DNA from 2 places in the Paenisporosarcina sp. FSL H8-0542 genome. Region 2 is predicted to be linked to the other one. Evidence: riboswitches for the same ligand, from Rfam matches in the RefSeq annotation. Region 2 holds a riboswitch; the other holds the start of a gene.
What was found. Region 2 has a riboswitch for FMN ahead of MHH33_RS10655 (ECF transporter S component). Riboswitches for the same ligand answer to the same signal wherever they lie in the genome.
Positions count from the first base shown of each region.

Region 1: another riboswitch for FMN. It lies ahead of MHH33_RS02305 (hypothetical protein); the one in region 2 lies ahead of MHH33_RS10655 (ECF transporter S component).

Region 1 is NZ_CP152050.1:427,881-437,512, reverse strand. It holds partial or broken gene MHH33_RS02330 (sodium/solute symporter) at 1-278, opposite strand, end outside; gene MHH33_RS02325 (DUF485 domain-containing protein) at 275-643, opposite strand; gene MHH33_RS02320 (VOC family protein) at 798-1,472, opposite strand; gene putP (sodium/proline symporter PutP) at 1,590-3,074, opposite strand; gene MHH33_RS02310 (AMP-binding protein) at 3,233-4,867, opposite strand; FMN riboswitch at 5,028-5,172, shown strand; gene MHH33_RS02305 (hypothetical protein) at 5,256-5,669, shown strand; gene ribE (riboflavin synthase) at 5,788-6,417, shown strand; gene MHH33_RS02295 (bifunctional 3,4-dihydroxy-2-butanone-4-phosphate synthase/GTP cyclohydrolase II) at 6,430-7,623, shown strand; gene ribE (6,7-dimethyl-8-ribityllumazine synthase) at 7,636-8,103, shown strand; gene MHH33_RS02285 (histidine phosphatase family protein) at 8,179-8,709, shown strand; gene MHH33_RS02280 (SAM-dependent methyltransferase) at 8,921-9,632, shown strand, end outside.
Region 2 is NZ_CP152050.1:2,056,415-2,066,046, forward strand. It holds gene MHH33_RS10645 (helix-turn-helix domain-containing protein) at 1-670, opposite strand, end outside; gene MHH33_RS10650 (ferredoxin) at 781-1,029, shown strand; gene MHH33_RS10655 (ECF transporter S component) at 1,289-1,867, opposite strand; FMN riboswitch at 2,022-2,154, opposite strand; gene MHH33_RS10660 (hypothetical protein) at 2,279-3,511, opposite strand; gene sigX (RNA polymerase sigma factor SigX) at 3,498-4,040, opposite strand; gene MHH33_RS10670 (ATP-binding protein) at 4,086-5,867, opposite strand; gene MHH33_RS10675 (response regulator transcription factor) at 5,860-6,576, opposite strand; gene ccsB (c-type cytochrome biogenesis protein CcsB) at 6,676-7,860, opposite strand; gene MHH33_RS10685 (cytochrome c biogenesis protein ResB) at 7,857-9,515, opposite strand; gene resA (thiol-disulfide oxidoreductase ResA) at 9,528-9,632, opposite strand, start outside.

The sequences.
Region 1 (9,632 bases), 1.6 Mb from region 2:
TCCGCAACGATAAACAGAACCACTAAATAAGCCACCAAGTAACCGATGGAGAACAGGAAGCCGTCAAAACCGTATAATGCGATTGCCCCGGCTATTCCTAAAAAGGATGCTGCGGATAGGTAATCTCCTGCAATCGCAAGACCGTTCTGCCAACCTGACAAACCTCCACCAGCTGTATAAAATTCACTTGTTGTATTTGTTTTCTTGGCTGCGAAGTATGTAACCACCAACGTCATCCCCACGATAATTAAAAATAAGATAACTACGATCGGATTCATTGGTTATCCTCCTCCTCGTAATTAAATTCTTTTAGTGTTTCATTAGCCATTCGGTCAAATTCAGCCGATTTTTTCATGTAAACGGTTACAAGAGTCCACGTCATGATGAATAATCCAAGAGCATATATCCAACTCCATGAAATATCACCAATAAATGAGGCATTTAAAACATCAGAATACGAAATAATAATAGGAAATAAAATATAAAGGCCTAAAAATAATAGTGTACTAGGAATCAGAAATGCTTTTTTCTTTTTTAAGAGATTACGAAAACCGGGAGACTCTTCAATTTTTTCAAAATCGGGTAATGATTTGCGCTTAATTTTCGTTGAATTTCGCTTTGATGCTACTACCAATTGAAACACCCCTTTTCTTTGTTTTAATTTTCAGAATACAATTAAAATTAAAACAATATTAGAATAGAATGTCAATCTATTTCATTCGGATTTCGAAGAGTACGAGAGATTGAGATTGCAGAAAAAAACACATGCACTGAAAGCATGTGTTTCGGAAGAAATATTAATTAATTTCTACATGCGAGAGACGCTCTTTCTCCTGAGTGCTTTTCAGGAAAACTAAATCGGTGTTAACTAAAGTTATTGTGTCATTTGACGTTTCAATCCCCAGAAGGCTTCCCCACTTTTTCACTTGGTTTTGGGGATGTTTTACCAAGAATTCACATCGTGAAATTTGCAACTGTTCATTGTAATCTTTCAGCGTCCCATCTTCCCTCAAACTTTGCATACGCTCTTCAAAAGATTCATTCCACTCGATAAAAAATGGAAGGGGCAATTCATCCGAAACGGTCTGTTCAATAAAAAGCATTCTCCATTTCCGTATAAACCCTGTAGATGTCTCACGTTCAGCATTCAATACGCCAGATGTAGTCCATCCTTCATTTTTCAACCTTCTATTGAGTGCTTCTATATTTTCAGTACGGAAACAAATCGTTCCCCATCCTTCACCATTCTCTAAATCGTGCAGTAGTAGTTTTGTAAGAGGGTGATTCGCCTGTTTGGCAATGTCCATCTGTTCCACTGACAAATATTCTATGTAACCATTTCTTGTATAGGTTAAGGCATTTACTGTTCCCCAACTTTTGTGTCGTCCCCCGATAGAAGTTCCTTTGTTATTTCGAACATGCTCTTTTGGGCTTTGCTTGCTAAAAAATACGACATGGTCCAGTTCAATCATTTTCTGAGCTCCTTTCTATACTATTTCATATTATAGACAAGAAATATAATAACTTCATTACCTCAAAAGGTTTAAAGGGTCAAAAAAATCCCACAACATATGTTGTGGGATTGAGATTTATTTATCTTGTTTCAATAGTACAAGTGTTTCATCAAACTCACGTTCAATTTCTTCATTCTTACGGTACGTGATCAAACTTACAATAACAGCTACGATTAAACATAGGATAAATCCTGGAACAATTTCATAAATTAAGCCTTTAAGGGTTTCATTATTCCCCCAAATAACCACTGTAGTTGCTCCAACGACCATACCTGCTAAAGCGCCCCAAGTAGTAAGCTTTCTCCAGAATAGTGATAGCAAAATAACAGGCCCGAAAGCAGCACCAAAACCAGCCCAAGCATACGCAACTAAATCTAGGATGGTCGTGTTTTGTTCCCATGCAATAAAAATAGCAACAACTGATACAAACAGTACTGCAAGACGTCCTAGCAACACAAAATGCTTATCTGAACCATCTTTGTTAATAACAGCTTTGTACAAATCTTCAATCAAGGCTGAAGAAGTAACGATTAATTGAGAAGAAATCGTGCTCATAACTGCAGCAAGTACAGCTGCCAACATAATACCTGCGATAAATGGATGGAAAATAACTTGTCCTAATGCAATAAAGACTGCCTCAGGGTCACCCAATGTTTCACCAGCATTTTGCTGATAGTAAGCGATTCCAATTAAACCTGTTGCAATGGCTCCAGCCAAACTTAATGCCATCCAACCAATCCCGATACGACGTGCTTGTTTTGTTTCTTTTACAGAACTGATTGCCATAAAGCGAACAATGATATGTGGCTGGCCAAAGTAGCCAAGACCCCAAGCAATAGCAGAAATTACACCTAAGCCTGTTGCTCCTTCAAGCAAGCTCAAACGTGATGGATCAACAGAACGAATGCTTTCTGCTGCGCCGTCGAAGCCGCCCACCATAAATAATCCGATAGTAGGTACCAAAATCAACGCCAAGAACATAATTAGTCCCTGTACAACGTCTGTGTAACTTACTGCAAGGAATCCACCAAACAGTGTATAGGCTATAACTACTGCCGATACAATCAAAAGACCTGTATGATAGTCTAAACCGAATGACTCGTCAAAGAAGACGCCACCCGCTACCATTCCTGATGATACATAGAACGTAAAGAATATCAAAATGATAATACCAGAAACGACACGCAATAAACGTGAAGTATCTTTCAAGCGGTTTTCCAAGAAACTTGGAATTGTAATGGAATCATTCGAAACTTGTGAATAAACACGTAAACGTGGTGCAACTAGTAACCAGTTTAAATAAGCTCCTACTGTTAAACCAACAGCTATCCAAGCTTCTACTAAACCTGTTGCATAGATTGCTCCTGGTAAACCCATCAATAACCAACCTGACATGTCTGCTGCTCCAGCACTTAACGCTGTAACCGCGGGACCTAAAGAACGTCCACCTAACATGTAATCCGTTAAGTTAGCTGTTTTTCGGTATGAATAATAACCGATATAAAGCATTGCAGCCATATAGATAATTATCGCAATTAATTGATATACATAATCAGACATACTTTTTCCTCCTTTGAGATTGTTATGAGTATTTCAAAATTCATCATAACACGCAACTTGCAGAAGAACGAGAATATTTTTTTAGTAAGAATTGTCACTAAACATAGAATTACCAACGTTTTACAGCATTTTTTGTATTTCCCAGGAAATATGTCATATTACACGCTAATACTTTTCTCTTTCGACATTTCACGCAAGAGATACTTTTGAATTTTGCCAGAAGCGGTCATTGGATACGATTCCGTAAACTCAATATAACGCGGAATTTTATGATGCGAAATTTTCCCTTTGCAATACGAACGTATTTCTTCGGCATCAATCGTTTCCCCATCTTTAGCAATAATCCAAGCCATTAATTCTTCACCGTATTTCGGATCTGGCACTCCCACCACTTGTACGTCCTGAACACTTTGATGTTGATATAAAAACTCCTCAATTTCACGAGGGTAAATATTTTCCCCACCACGAATCACCATATCTTTGATCCGACCTGTAATTTCTAGATAGCCTTCATCGTCTAAAATGGCAATATCCCCTGTGTGCAGCCAACCTTCTTCGTCTATTGCTTCACGTGTCGCTTCTTCATTTTTGTAATAACCTTTCATTACAAGATATCCCCGAGCACATAATTCACCAGGCACTCCTGCAGGCAATTCTTCATTGGTTACAGGATCTATAATTTTCACTTCCACGTGAGGATGAGGTTTTCCAACTGTTTTTACACGTTTTTCAATCGCATCATCCGCTTTCGTTTGTGAAATGACAGGCGAACATTCAGTAAGTCCATAACAAATGGTTATTTCGCTTGCCCCCATATCATCAATTACTTTTTTCATTACTTCAATCGGACAAGGTGAACCCGCCATAATGCCTGTTCGCAATGAGGATGTATCAAATTGTTTATATTCTGGATGATTCAACTCAGCAATAAACATCGTCGGAACACCGTGAAGACCTGTACACTTTTCATCCTGTACAGCCTGCAGTACACGTTTTGCGTCAAATTGCTCTACCAGTACCATCGTAGTCCCATGTGTGACAGCCGCAAGCGTTCCCAAAACACAGCCGAAACAATGAAAGAATGGCACTGGAATACATAAGCGGTCCTCTGGTGTTAACTTCATATAATCCCCAATAATTTGGCCATTATTCACAATGTTCATATGTGTCAGCATGACACCTTTTGGAAACCCGGTAGTCCCTGAAGTATATTGAATATTGATCACATCTTCTGTGTCCAACGATTCCAGACGTTCGTCCAGTTCCATATCAGTGATGTTTGCTGCATGCGCTTCGAACTCACTCCAAGAATAAATTCCGGCATATTCATTTTCACTCATGACGATGACTCGTTTGAAATGAGGCAGCCTCGCACAGTGAATATCCCCTTTAATAGATGACTTCAATTCTGGACAAACTGCATTGATAATCTCTATGTAAGAAGTTCCTTTAAATTCTTCACCTAAAATAAGTGTGGTGGAATCGGATTGATTCAATAAATATTCGAGTTCCTTTTCCTGATAATTGGTATTGACTGTCACAAGAACGGCTCCCATTTTGCCAGTAGCGTATTGGCTCAATAACCACTCTCTCTTGTTATCTGACCAAATGGCGATATGTTCTCCTTTAGCAATGCCCATCCCCATGAAAGCCTTTGCCAAGCGGTCTGTCTCTTCATCAAATTCTTTATATGTTTTGCGTAATTGCTTTTCTGGATATACGTACGCTTCTGTAGCGGGATATCGTTTCGCCATTTCTCGAACTACTTCCCCCACCGTTTGATGTTTCAACATGTTGTTGCTTCCCCCTTTGTGATGTCTTGGTTATTATGTTATCACAAAATTCAGACGAATTGTAAATGCAAAATCCATCTTTATCCACCTGCGTAAAGTGCTTGATGATTTTATCAAAACCAGTATATTGTGCTACTATAAAAAAGATAAGTAGTCGCTTTATATTCTTCGGGGCAAGGTGAAATTCCTTACCGGCGGTGAACAAATGTAGATTTGTAAGTCCGTGACCCGGTGCTTGAAAAAGTAGCGGTGGAGTTGGTGCGAATCCAACACCGACAGTATAGTCTGGATGGGAGAAGAGTATAGAGAGGTTTATTTGTCATGCTCGCGCGTCGCTTCTTTTCGATTTTGAAACTCGAAAGGAGGAGCTTGTATCATTAAACAACATTTGAATTCGTTTAAACTTCGCATGCAGTCCAGCTTATCAATTCCGTGCTTGAAGAGCACTCGATCAGAAGGTACTGATTCCAACTTCCATGCGGCTAGAATTCCAAAAGCACTTATCATTATGGATAAGCTTCTTAAAGCAACCCAATTTGAAGTATGTGCAGGAAAATTCACACAAGAAGCGAAGCAACATACACGAGTATATTTTCATTCCGATACAAATTATCCATCTGACACATTCAAATCAACTGCTGCTAAAAACGAGCTTCGACCCCCGAAATTACGCGAGAACTTTCTTTTGACGCGTGATCGTTTAAAAGCGCTTTTGAATTTCGTCAATTGGATTCATCATCATATCCCTTTCCCCACCACCTACCTGCCCCTTGGTGGAAAAAATTCTAATCCTTATTACTAAAAGCTATACAAAATATGTCTCTACAGGCGTATATAATTGGTACCACTAATTGAATAATGGATAACAAATAAGGCTTTGATGTTCGCATCAATTCTCTTTTCAGTAGGAGGTTGATTACTTGTTCACAGGAATCATTGAAGAAATTGGCATTGTCACTTCCATCAAACGTAAATCACATGCGCTCGAATTGTCCATTCGTGCAAAAGTGGTACTAGAAGATGTGAAAAGAGGAGATAGTATCGCCGTAAATGGTGTTTGTTTGACGGTTTCATCTTTTACACATGATACGTTTGTTGTGGATGTTATTCCAGAAACCTTTAACTCGACCACTTTAGCTAACTTATCGTCAAACGGTCGCGTCAATCTGGAACGTGCCATGTCAGCAGTTGGACGGTTTGGTGGTCATTTTGTCAGTGGGCACGTGGATGGCATCGGTGTCATTCGCTCGATAAAAAAAGAATCCAATGCCATTACAAAGAAGATTGAATTGGATTCCAGCCTCATGAAATACATGATGCGAAAAGGCTCTGTAGCAATAGACGGCACTTCACTTACTATTTTTGATGTAGAACGAACTTCAATCACCATTTCCTTAATTCCAACAACGCAATATGATTCATTGATTGGTGAAAAAGGCATTGGTGAAAAAGTGAATATTGAATGTGACATGCTCGCAAAATATACCGAACGTATACTTACATCTAAAACTGGCATATCAAAAGAATGGCTACAGGATAAAGGATTTTAAAGGAGGTTTCTTATGTTTTATACAGTAGAAGAAGCAGTTGAAGCATTATCCAAAGGACAAGCCATCATTGTCGTTGATGACGAAGATCGTGAAAATGAAGGAGACTTTGTTGCGCTTGCGGAATTTGCAACCCCTCAAATCATAAATTTAATGGCTTCTGAAGGCAAAGGTCTTATTTGCGTACCAGTGGCGGAAGAAATTGCACGTCAACTGGATATCGGGTTAATGACGGATCATAATACAGACCCTTATAGTACGGCTTTTACAATCAGTGTCGATCATATCGACACGACGACAGGTATCAGCGCATTCGAACGCTCTCACACCATTCTGCAAATGATAAACAATCAATCGACTGCAACCGATTTTAAACGACCAGGTCACGTCTTTCCCTTGATTGCGAAAAAAGGTGGCGTCCTTAAGCGTGCCGGACATACAGAAGCAGCAGTTGATTTAGCCTTGCTTGCAGGGTCAGCGCCTGCGGGTGTGATTTGTGAAATTATGAATGAAGATGGCACAATGGCCAGACTCGATGACTTAGTTATCATAGGAAAACGATTAAATATCGGCATTTTAACGATCGCTGAGTTGATTGCTTACAAACAAAAGCATGAAAAGCTGATTACCCGTGAAGTAGAAACTATTTTGCCAACTGAGTACGGTGATTTCCAGGTGTTTGGGTATACCGAAACTTTGACAGGTAAAGAGCATATTGCCCTTGTAAAAGGCCCGGTCTCTGAGGATACACCTATTTTGACCCGTGTACACTCTGAATGTTTGACAGGGGATGTCTTCGCTTCTCGCAAATGTGATTGCGGTTCACAGCTCCATGCCTCACTCAAACAAATTGAAGCAGCAGGCTCCGGCATATTGTTATATATGAGACAAGAAGGCCGTGGCATCGGATTAATCAACAAATTAAAAGCATATGCACTGCAGGACGAAGGATTGGATACTGTCGAAGCCAATCAAAAACTTGGTTTTGCAGATGATTTAAGAGAGTATGGAATTGGTGCCCAAATTTTACGTGACCTTGGCGTTCGTAAAATGAAGCTCATGACAAACAATCCTAGAAAAATTTCGGGAATAGATGGATACGGCTTGGAAGTAACCGAGCGTGTGGCAATCGAGATCCCATCTCATACAGACAATGAAGGCTATATGAAAACCAAAAAATCAAAACTCGGGCATTTTCTGAGTTTATAGAGGAGCTTATATATGACAACACATTTAGAAGGATATTTAGTTGGGTCCGATTTAAAAATTGGCATCGTCGTTGGACGTTTCAATGAATTTATTACGAGTAAACTATTGGGGGGCGCTGAAGACGCACTGAAGCGTCATGGTGTGGATGAAGCAAATGTGACGATTGCCTGGGTTCCCGGTGCTTTTGAAATTCCACTGGTCGCAAAACAAATGGCTGCTTCAAAAAAATACGATGCCGTCATCACGCTTGGTACTGTGATACGTGGCTCTACCCCACACTTCGATTTTGTTTGCAACGAAGCAGCTAAAGGAGTTGCCAACGCTGGATATCAACACAATATTCCTGTCATCTTCGGTGTTCTAACGACAGATACAATCGAACAGGCAATTGAACGCGCTGGAACGAAAGCCGGAAATAAAGGTTGGGAATCTGCAACAGCCGCTATCGAAATGGCAAATTTGATGAAAAAATTAAGTTAATCATTAACCTCGAAGCTCTTTGCTTCGGGGTTTTATTGTATAATTTTACAAATGATTAAAAGGGGTGTTCACGAAATGAAGACGCTATACCTCGTTCGACATTGTTCTGCAACCGGACAAGCTGCGGAAGCCCAATTATCTGATACAGGATTTGAACAAGCTCAAAAGTTGGCTGCATTTTTTAGTGGAATTTCGATTGAAAATATCATTTCAAGTCCATTTATAAGGGCTCAACATTCAATTGAACCGACAGCCAAAGCAAAAGATCTACCGCTTACTATTGATGCTCGCTTGGCAGAACGCACGTTAAGCACGTCTGATTTACCTAATTGGCTCGAGCTTTTAGAGAAGACATTTCTTGACCTCGATTTGAAGCTGGTGGGTGGCGAATCCAGTCGAGAGGCGACCGCTCGCGCTATTGAAGTCATTGAAGAGGCACAAAACAATACCGTACTCGTTACACACGGTAATTTAATGAGTCTCATTTTGAAACACTTTGATGATTCCATTGGTTTTGAGGAGTGGAAATCACTTCGTAATCCAGATGTATATACTCTTATCATTGATAATAATAAGAGTAGCATTAAGCAATTATGGAAAGATTGATGAAGCCCCTCCTGTTCACTTCAAGTGGATTGGGAGAGGCTTTCCTTTTTGCGGATTTTTGGTTTTTGTCCATTCGATTTGGAATTTCGGCCATTCATCATCACAATGAAGAGTTCACTCAATTATCTCCCCCTTTTCCCGACTGGAAGAAAAGTAATCCTGACGAATGTGATAAACTATCGTTAATAAACATGAAGAGAAGGCGGTCTGTATGGAATATCAACAAATGCTCGATCAATTAAGTGATTTGATTCATCAAAAACAGCTGATTGCTGCGACGATTAGCCAACCCCGTGCCAAATCCGAAGAAGTAAAACGAGTGAAGCTAAAGCCACTTGAATTAAAGGGCATTTATCATATTCAGTTTGAATACCAGTATGAACGTGTACTAAAGCATGAAAACCTAGAACTTGATGCAGCAAATGAAAAGTTGCATGCCTTACTCCAGCAATACAGACAAGTGCAAGCTGATTTTCAGGAAGAAAAAGTGCATATTCAGCTTTCCAAAAAGTTTAAAGTATTGTGGAAGTCGGAACAGATTGCTTCGAAAAAAGTGGTCAACCTTTCTCATAACCGAAAGAAAAATTATTTACTGGACGAAGATACATCCTACCCGTTTCTGGTACGTCTAGGTGTTCAGACACCTGATGGCAAAGTCAAAAAGCAAAAGCATGATAAGTTCCGACAAATCAATCGTTTTGTCGAATTTATCGACGATGCACTGGACTACCTTCCGAAAGATCGACCGGTACGAATTTTAGATTTTGGGTCCGGGAAATCCTATTTAACTTTTGCTCTGTATCACTATTTAAGAATTGAAAAAGGTCTCGACATTCGTGTTACCGGTCTGGATTTGAAAAAGGAAGTAATTGAAGATTGTCAGCAAATCGCGGATGATTTGAACTATGATCACCTTGAATTCC
Region 2 (9,632 bases):
CTAGTATAATATGTAAACTTTCTTGCAGACGGATTTGAAGATCCATTTCATCTTCCTCCAACGCGCGGGAAAGCTGTTGCCATGTCACTCCACTTACCTCATATCCAGTCAAACGATGACTGAGAATTACTAAATGAAGTTCGGATAACTTGTCCGACTGGCACACACTGAGCAGTTCTTCATAATATTTTGAAATGAACTCATTTGACTTGTAAGTAAAGTCATGCAAAAAATGACGAACCCATTGTTGAATCTTTTCATCTTTCTGGATGGGTGTGAACGTCCATTTTTTTGCGTTAACATGCGAGAGTGTTTGAGTAACTAACGATAAACGTTGAAAGAAAATGCGTTCATTTCCTCTATATAACCAGCCATTCAACTGCAATGATGGCATTTCCTTCAACTTTTCTTTTCCCAAGAGCGTTAGTTTGGGAATAGATTGCTCGTTGACAATCAGCAAGTTTGACTGAATCATTTGTTGCACATATTGTTCATATGTTGGTTTTGTGAGTTTTGGAAAAAGTGAAAAGTAATTGGTCAGTCCATAACTTTTAACATCTTGGATGGTTTGACCCGAACGTTTACCTCTAATTAGGTGAAACGGGGCTGAAATTGTACGTTCTTCATTTAATCGATTGACCATATGTAAGATGATTTGTTGGAATAGCACAAGACTTCCTCCAATTTAATATGTATTTAGGTTGAAAATTGAGGAAAACATGATTAGAATAAATACGAAAAGCTTTTTCAAGCGAACGGAGAAAAAGGAGAGGTTTTAACATGGCGAAGTATACTATTGTAGATAAAGATACTTGTATCGCTTGTGGCGCATGTGGCGCAGCTGCACCTGATATTTACGATTATGATGATGAAGGCATTGCCTTTGTTATTTTAGATGATAACATGGGAACAACTCAAGTTCCAGATGAACTCGAAGAAGATATGCAAGATGCATTTGAAGGCTGCCCTACGGATTCCATTAAAGTTGCCGAAGAATCATTTGACGGAGATGCATTAAAATACGAATAGGAAAAAGCTGCGAATTTCTTCGCAGCTTTTTTTTCATTAATATAGCTTTATTAATATAATGTCGTTTATCGCACATTTGCGCTAGCCGCATGTTACGCATGAGCCAACACTTCAAAAGTGCTGTGCCTGCGGTTACTCGTCGCAAAGAGTACGGTCAAACTTCCTTTGACCATACTCTTTCTTGCGGCATGCTGTGCGCAAATGGACTCTTTCTGATCAATCTCTAGTATTTTTTCACATAGCCTAATAATGATTATTATTATGAAAATTGAGCTCGTTGTTTATCCAACCACGTTTTCATCGTCTTGAACAAAACAATGATGATGGCGGACAACAGCAACCCTTTAATTAAGTTGAATGGTAAAATCCCTAGCACAATGGTATCACGCAATGCAGAACCAGTAAGTGCTGGCATATTCAAGAAATAAGTGTACATCGGTAAAAATACCGCGTAATTTAACACGCTCATTCCGATTGCCATGGCAAGGATTCCCACAATCAGACCAATTGCCAAACCTTTCGTATTTGAAACTTTACGATAAATTGCATATACAGGAAGCATGAACAAAATGCTCGTTACAAAATTGGCAATTTCCCCAACAGGAACACCTGTTGGACTACCACTGAAAATCCAATATAGAACATTTTTAAATAGTGCTACTAAAATCCCAGCTACAGGTCCCATAGTAATTGCCGCAATAAGTGCTGGCACATCGCTGAAATCGACTTTTAAAAATGGTGGTAATGCAGGTAACGGAAAATTAAATAGCATTAAAACAAATGAAATACTACTTAACATGGCTACTGCAATCATGACACGCAGTTTGTTGTTCTTCATAAAAACTCTCTCCTTTTGCCGATCCACTCCACAAGAAGAAAAGTTCGTCCGTTTTGTCCCATCAAAAATCCCCTAAGCCGTTATCGCTTAAGGGAGTAGAAAGGCGCACTTAAATAGGCGTCTCGTTAAATGACAGAACGAAAAACGACCGCACCTTCACCTTCTCCCATCCAGACTATACTGTCGGCTTTGGAATCACACCAAATCCTGCCTTACGGCTCGCGGGCTTAAGAAAACGTTCTTCTATTACCGCCGATCGGGAATTTCACCCTGCCCCGAAGATGAATCAATATTAACTTACATTGTTTACTATAAGAAAAAAAGAACCATTTGTAAACTACTTGAGCCTACGTATGGTTCTTTTTTATTAATAAATTTCTATCCAATTGTCAATTTGAAACATGTAAAACCTTATTCCCAAACATATTTATTCGCTCCAACAGGACTTTCAACGGGCTTACTGAAATCGAATCCATTCCAAGTCAATGGTGCGATATTTTCAAACTGAACGTCGTTCCCAAAACTTCCATTCGTCAATAGAATCCCTTCGATTAAATGAGAAGCTACTTGAGGATCCATTAGTTCTAAGTTCAATTCCTCTGTAAACCGGATACGATTTATCCCTTGTTCATTGCTCACTTCAAAATTGATGCCTTCGGGAATTACACTCTGTAGATAATCACTCTGAGATGTTTTCATTTCATTCATCGCTTCTTGAACGTCCGAATGAGTTTCGTTCATGTTCGGTACCAAAAATTGATTTCCGTTTTCATTTCTATACAGATAGAAACTCGTAAACGTGTTCCCACTTGTCAATGCTCGCGGTTTCATAGGACCAACCTGATCAAATTCAGCTTGACTTCCATCTTCATTTTGAAAAACAACTTGGTTGTAGCCATAAAACGTTTCTTGAATTGATTCGGTATACGCATTTATGGTTGCACTCGACAAATCGTAATCATGTGTAGATGGCAACTTGTGAATCAATTGATTCTGTTGTTCTTTAAATTCACCTTCGAATGGATGGAATTCAGCAAATCCAAGTGCGGATTCAACTAATTCACTAGCATATTGATTATACAAATCCAAACTCGTTGGCTCTGCATTTCCTAAATCATTCGCAATGGTCCGGCTCGGAATAAGTACCGTTAAGGGTACAACGATTCCATCATTAGACAACATGCCAATGTGAAAGACTGTGTGTTCTTTTGCATCTACTGGGTAGACAGATGTGAGAACGGCACCTTGACGAGCAAATGTGGGAGACGTTTCCTCATCACTGGTTATGCCCGCACTATCGTTTGCAGATTCTTTACTATTTGAAAGCATTTGATTCGATGTATCATCCGCGCTTTCTTCTTCAAGTTTAGCGGAACTATCAGTAACAGCCATCTCTGACATGGTCTTATCCTCATTTTGCGGATTATTGAGAAAACTTGCTACAAGTATTGTCAAGGTTGCTATCGCTGCAACTGCTACAGCTGATGGAATCCATTGTTTACGTTTTTTGTTTTTGCTATCGGCCAATCTTGGATCTTGCTGCAAACGTTTCAATACTTCGTCTTTGGAGCGAGTATCATGTATTTTGGGCACTTGGCTAAGTAACTCATCAATCTTGTGTTCACTCCATTTATTGTTGCTCATCGTGAACTTGCCTCCTATCCGAATGCCCTGATAAGCGATCCCTAAGTTTATGGATTGCCCGATGTTGTGTGGTCTTTACTTTCCCTTCCGTCCATCCGAGAACTTGTGCTGTCTCCGTAATGGATAGGTCTTGAAAGTATCGCATGACAATAACCATTTTTTGATCGCCAGTGCATTCATCTAATACGTCCAGCAATTGCTTCATATCATCATTCATTTCGACTAATTCATCGGGCAGAGCTTCATTGGATCTCAGCTCTTGTTTTTCCCAGTCAAAAAAGTCAAAAGCATGACGCTTGCGTACAGACGACTTTCGAAAATGATCAATCGCAACGTTTTTGGCAATCGAAAATAACCAAGTCTTTTCGGAACTTTTCCCTTCGAATCGGCTGTATGCTTTTAAAACTCTAACATATACTTCATGCATTAAGTCTTCGGCTGTCTGTCTATTTTTAACAATATACAGCAAGAACTGAAATACGTCTTGATGATATTGATCATAGAGCCTGTGAAAAACGGAGTCATTCATGAACTCCCCCCGTTCATAAAATTAGTCGTTACAACAAATAAAAAGTTACATTTTTTTTATTGGTAATGTAAAGGTAAATTTGGTTCCAACATTTTCTTCACTCATTACTGAAATCACACCATCATGGGCTTCCACCATATTTTTGGCAATGGCAAGACCTAAACCAGTCCCACCTTTTCCTCTTGTTCTCGATTTATCTGCTTTGTAAAAACGCTCAAACACATACGGCAGATCTTCAACTGGTATTCCCGAACCTGTGTCTTCCACGCTAATTTTCACGAATGCATTGTGTTGTTCGACACATACCGTGACTTTTCCTTCATTCGGTGTATGACGGATAGCGTTATCAATCAGATTGGTCAAAACTTGTTCAATACGATCTTCGTCCACTTCTGTAGTCAATTTCTGAGAGACGGCAGAATCGAATTTCAAATCAATGTGTGATTCCTTCGCTACTTGTGCGAATTTTTGTGTAATTCTTTCGATGACTGGGGAAACAGCAACATTCTCTTTATACAGACGCATCCTACCTGATTCCATACGGGCTAAGTCCAATAAATCAGTAACGAGCCGTCCCATGCGTTGGGATTCTTCATAAATAATTTTTATCATTTCGTCTCGTTCTTCTTCAGATGATACGACATCATCTATAATGGCTTCGCTATACCCTTGCAACATCGCAATAGGGGTTCTGAGTTCATGAGACACATTCGCTATGAAGTCAGAGCGTAATCGATCCAGTCGATGTTGTTCAGTCATATCCCGCAATACAGCAACGGCTCCCCTAATTGAATCGCCACTGTACAATGGACTGATTGTAATGGCAAAATAGCTTCCTTCCATTTCGAGTTCTTCATTAATTTCTTCTTCCATATGAAGGACATGGTCGAGCATGTGATCCATTTCAACAGGTATCGGCTGACCATTATTCGTACCCATGCGGAAAAACCATTTTTGTAACAATTTTTCAGCTTGTGGATTGCTTAGTAAAATCGTATGATCACGATTAAACGTAATGACGGCATCTGTCATCGACGTCAAAATACTGGATAGCTGTTCCTTCTCTTGATTGATTACTTCTAAATGATGCTTTAATTGTCTTCCCATCTGGTTAAATGCATTTGCCAACTGGCCAATTTCATCATTTTGATGTGAAGGAAGTTTGGTATCAAAGTTTCCTTTCGATAATTCAAATGCGGCTTCACGCATTTTACGCAGTGGTGATGTGATCCGAGTAGAAAGGAAAAAAGCAAAGAAAGTCGTTAAGATAAATGCGATAAAAGCAGAGAGAAAGACGATATTCGTCGTTTCTTTTGTAGTTTTATGAATGACATCCAAGCTTTGATAAATGAATACGGCTCCATGAACTTCGTTTTCAACATTCAATGGAGAAGCCAATACGATAAATGGTTCCATTTGACTTTTATTTTGCAGAGATGGCAGCATCATTTCTTTAATGATTGGTTGTGATGATTCGAAAACATTTCCAAGCGTTTGATCTCTCATAATATATTTTTTTATTTCTTCTCCATTTTCCCCTTCATGCAAGGCAAGAGATACTTCACGCGGTTCTTTTGCAATCAGTGCATTCGTTTCTGGGCCAAGGACGTCAGAAATAATAGAGAGAGATGCATCAACATTTTCATGATCATCTACAATACGGGCAATTGTACTCGCTTCCTGCCGTAAGGATGCTTCAGCTTGCTCGCTATGATAGTTCCCTAAAAATTCAAGCATTAAGACCGTAATGATAAACAATACAAACGAAACGAGAAGCAATATGGTTACCCATAGCTTCCCGACAACGCTGTTCCATATTCTATTCATTGACAACCTCGAATTTATAGCCTACTCCCCATACAGTTACAATCATTTTTGCGGCTTTTTCGGATACGCGGTTCAATTTCTCACGTAATCGTTTCACATGGGTATCGACTGTACGCAAATCACCAAAGAAATCGTAATGCCAAACTTCTTTCAGCAATTGTTCACGGTCGAACACTTTATCCGGAGCTTTCGCTAAAAAGTAAAGTAGCTCATACTCCTTCGGTGTCAAGTTCACTTCTGTTCCATCCGCTGTGACGCGATGTGCATCATGGTCAATCGTTAGATGCGGAAATACCACCAAATCTTTTGAAGAAGAGGTTGTAGTAATTGGTGAAATTGTCACGGAGCGTCTTAAGACGGCCTTAATACGAAGAACGACTTCGCGCGGGCTAAATGGTTTGACTATGTAATCATCCGCACCTAATTCAAATCCTTGAACGCGGTTTGCTTCTTCGCCTTTGGCAGTTAATAAAAGAATCGGTGTTGCTTTAAGTTCACGAAGTTCGGCAAGGACTTCCAAGCCGTCTTTCTCTGGCATCATCACATCCAACAGGATACAGTGATATTCTTTTTCAAGTGCCATTTCCAGTGCCATGGCTCCATTTTCAGCTTCGTCCACTTCATATCCTTCACGCTCTAAATACATTTTCAATAATCGACGAATGCGGTCTTCGTCATCTACAACTAAAACAGCAATATGTTCCGACATAGTGTTACCCCTCTCGTCCTGACTCTACCAATTATTGTACAATTACATGCTCTAAAATGAAAGAAAAGCCCTTCCCTCGGAAGGAAAAGGCTTGTCATTTTATGCGTATGAGTGTAACCCGGCAATAATTAGGTTAACAGCAATTAAGTTAAACATAATAATAATGAAGCCTATGACAGCCAACCATGCAGATTTTTCGCCATGCCAGCCTCGTGATAATCGAAGATGCAGGAAAGCTGCATAGAATAGCCATGTGATGAGAGCCCAAACTTCCTTCGGATCCCAACCCCAGAATCTTGACCAGGCTTCATGTGCCCAGATCATCGCAAATATCAGTGCACCAAGCGTAAACACAGGGAATCCGATGGACACAGCACGATAACCGATTTCATCCATTAACTGCGAATTGGCCTTTTGGGCAAAAGGTTTCAGAACAGCTGAAATTGGTTTGCGAATGATTAGCCTGATTAATCCATAAATAATAACCCCAAACACTAATGACCAAGTAACCGTCGTTAATTTTTTCGCATTAACAAGTGGAGGCATTTCGGCAACTGGTGCCATAGTTCCAGGTGTCAAAGACTCATACTCATTCATTCCGAATAGAGGTGGTGCATTATACGTAATTTCTTTTTCTTTTTCTTCTTTATCTACATAGCTGAATTTTGCTTCGTAATCCATCACGGTAAATGTAGTAGTTGAAGCAACAAAGCCTAATGTTAAGACGAGTGTAAACATGACCGTTTCCAACCAAAAACTTTGTTTTGATTTCTTCGTAATGTCAACATTCTTCAGTAAGTAAATCAAACCAGCCACGGCACTGATTGCTAGAATGGCTTCACCGAGTGCAGCCGTAATAACATGGACTGTTAACCAATAGCTTTTCAACGCCGGAATCAAAGGATTAATGTCGCGCGGGAACATGCTCGCATATGCAATAATGATGATTGCAATTGGTAATGCGAACAGTCCGAGTGATGGTGTCCGGTAAATGAAAAAGATTAAAATAAACGCACCAACTACCATCATGCCAAAAGCGGTTGTAAACTCAAATAAGTTACTTACCGGAGCATGTCCAGCAGCTATCCAACGAGTGATGAAGTAAGCCAAGTTTGCGATGAATCCAACAATCGTTACAATAATACCGATGCGTCCCCATCGCTTCTCAGAAGCTGATGCTTCTGACTTTGACCCTTTCACTGCTCCACCGAAAAATAATGTTGCAATCAAATAACAAACAAATGCAAAAAACAATAAATTCCCACTTATCGAGACGAGTGTCATGACGACTTCTCACCATCCTTTTTGAGCTCATGTGATTCAGAGTCCTGTTGATCCATGTATGGAGGCAGTTGTGCTACTTCCGTTAGCTGATCCAACTCTTTTTTAATAGCAAACCAGTTTTTATTCGTATGGGCAGCGACAGCAACCTGTCCATCTTTCGTTTCATGAATCCATATTCTACGGTGATTGAAGTAAGATCCTTGCGCAACCCCGATCATGAAAATCAAGCCACCTAAAGCTAAAATCCATAATGTTTTATCTTTCCGTATAGTGAGACCGGAAACATCACGCGTATCTACATTTTGGAATTCAAGTTTATATTCATTATCCCCAAGCGGCTCCACAGTTTGTTTTATCGCCACAAAACTGGTTTCCCCTTCAGGAGTTTCAGGTGTCTTCATTTCCACTAAAAATGCAGGGTTGTTCGGAACTGGAGACTTCGTTTGAGGCTCTCCCTTTTCAAATCCAGAAAAATCCGGATAATATCCTAACAATTTTACAGAAGACCCATTACCTAAATCATAAGTAGTTTTTGGATTCGTCAAATCGATGGAAAGATCACCTAAAGATTCGCCAGTCGCTTTATTTGATAGATTAAAATGCATTGTGCGAAGTTCATCCAAACGGAAGTCCATTTGATAAACAGAAAAACCTTCAAATTTCAAAGGATGATTCACCTGAATGGATTCTTTTTTCACTTCTTCAAGATTATCAGTTTGACCAGGTAATGCAGTTTCTGGTTTTTTATATAAAACTACATTTGTCTGATAGTTAGATGCAATCGTTCCGACACGATCAATAGCATCTCCGAATACTTCGTCTGATTTTTCTTTATCGTAAGTTTCAAGAATAAATTCTTTACTTTCCAAGTAATAACCAGGTGCTTCCGGAATGGCCCGTGTTTCACCTTCGCGAATCCACATCGTTTCATCCACATAGAATCCTGGTAATGCCCTCAGCATAACCCCGAACAGGAAAATAATAAGACCAACATGATTAACATAAGGACCCCATCTTGAAAAGCGACCTTTTTCCGCCAGTAACGCTCCGTCTTCTCGCTTCACGTTATAACGGAGTTCTTTTAGCTTAGCTTCACTTTTTGTAAACGTTTCTTCTATGGAACTGATGCCACCAAGAGCAAAAAGACGTTGACGTTTCATAAAGCTTTCATGTCTTTTCGTGCGTTGTTTTTTCAAAGAGTTGTATAAAGGAATAAAACGGTCCAAACTTGCAACGATAAGGGAAATACCAAGCATCCCGATTAACGTCTGGAACCACCATGAGCCATATAGATCTGATAAGCCCAATTCGTAATAGATCTTCCCAAACGTTCCATACACTCTTTCATAATAAGCGGCTATATCCGCTTCTGTTGTTGCTGGAACGTAAAGTACTTGCGGTAGAATTGTTCCGATGGCAGCTGCCACCAAAATCATGATAATAATCGTTACTCCGATTTTAACACTTGAAAAGAAGTTCCATATCTTATCAATAATCGATTTGTTGTATGTTTGCGAACGGCGTGCAGAACCTTCGTAACGCATATCCGCTAATTTTAAATCTTTTGCTTCTTTTGTGAGGGGCCGACCACAGTTCCCACATAACACTGTTCCTTCTGGATTTTCATGCCCACAAGCACAAATGATGTTGTTCATATGATTGACTCCTTAATCGGGACGTATCTGCTCCATAAAATGAGCGATGTCCTGTTCTGTCATCTCTCCGCGTACGATCTTCTCAATTTTACCTTCAGGATTGATTAACAAAGTCGT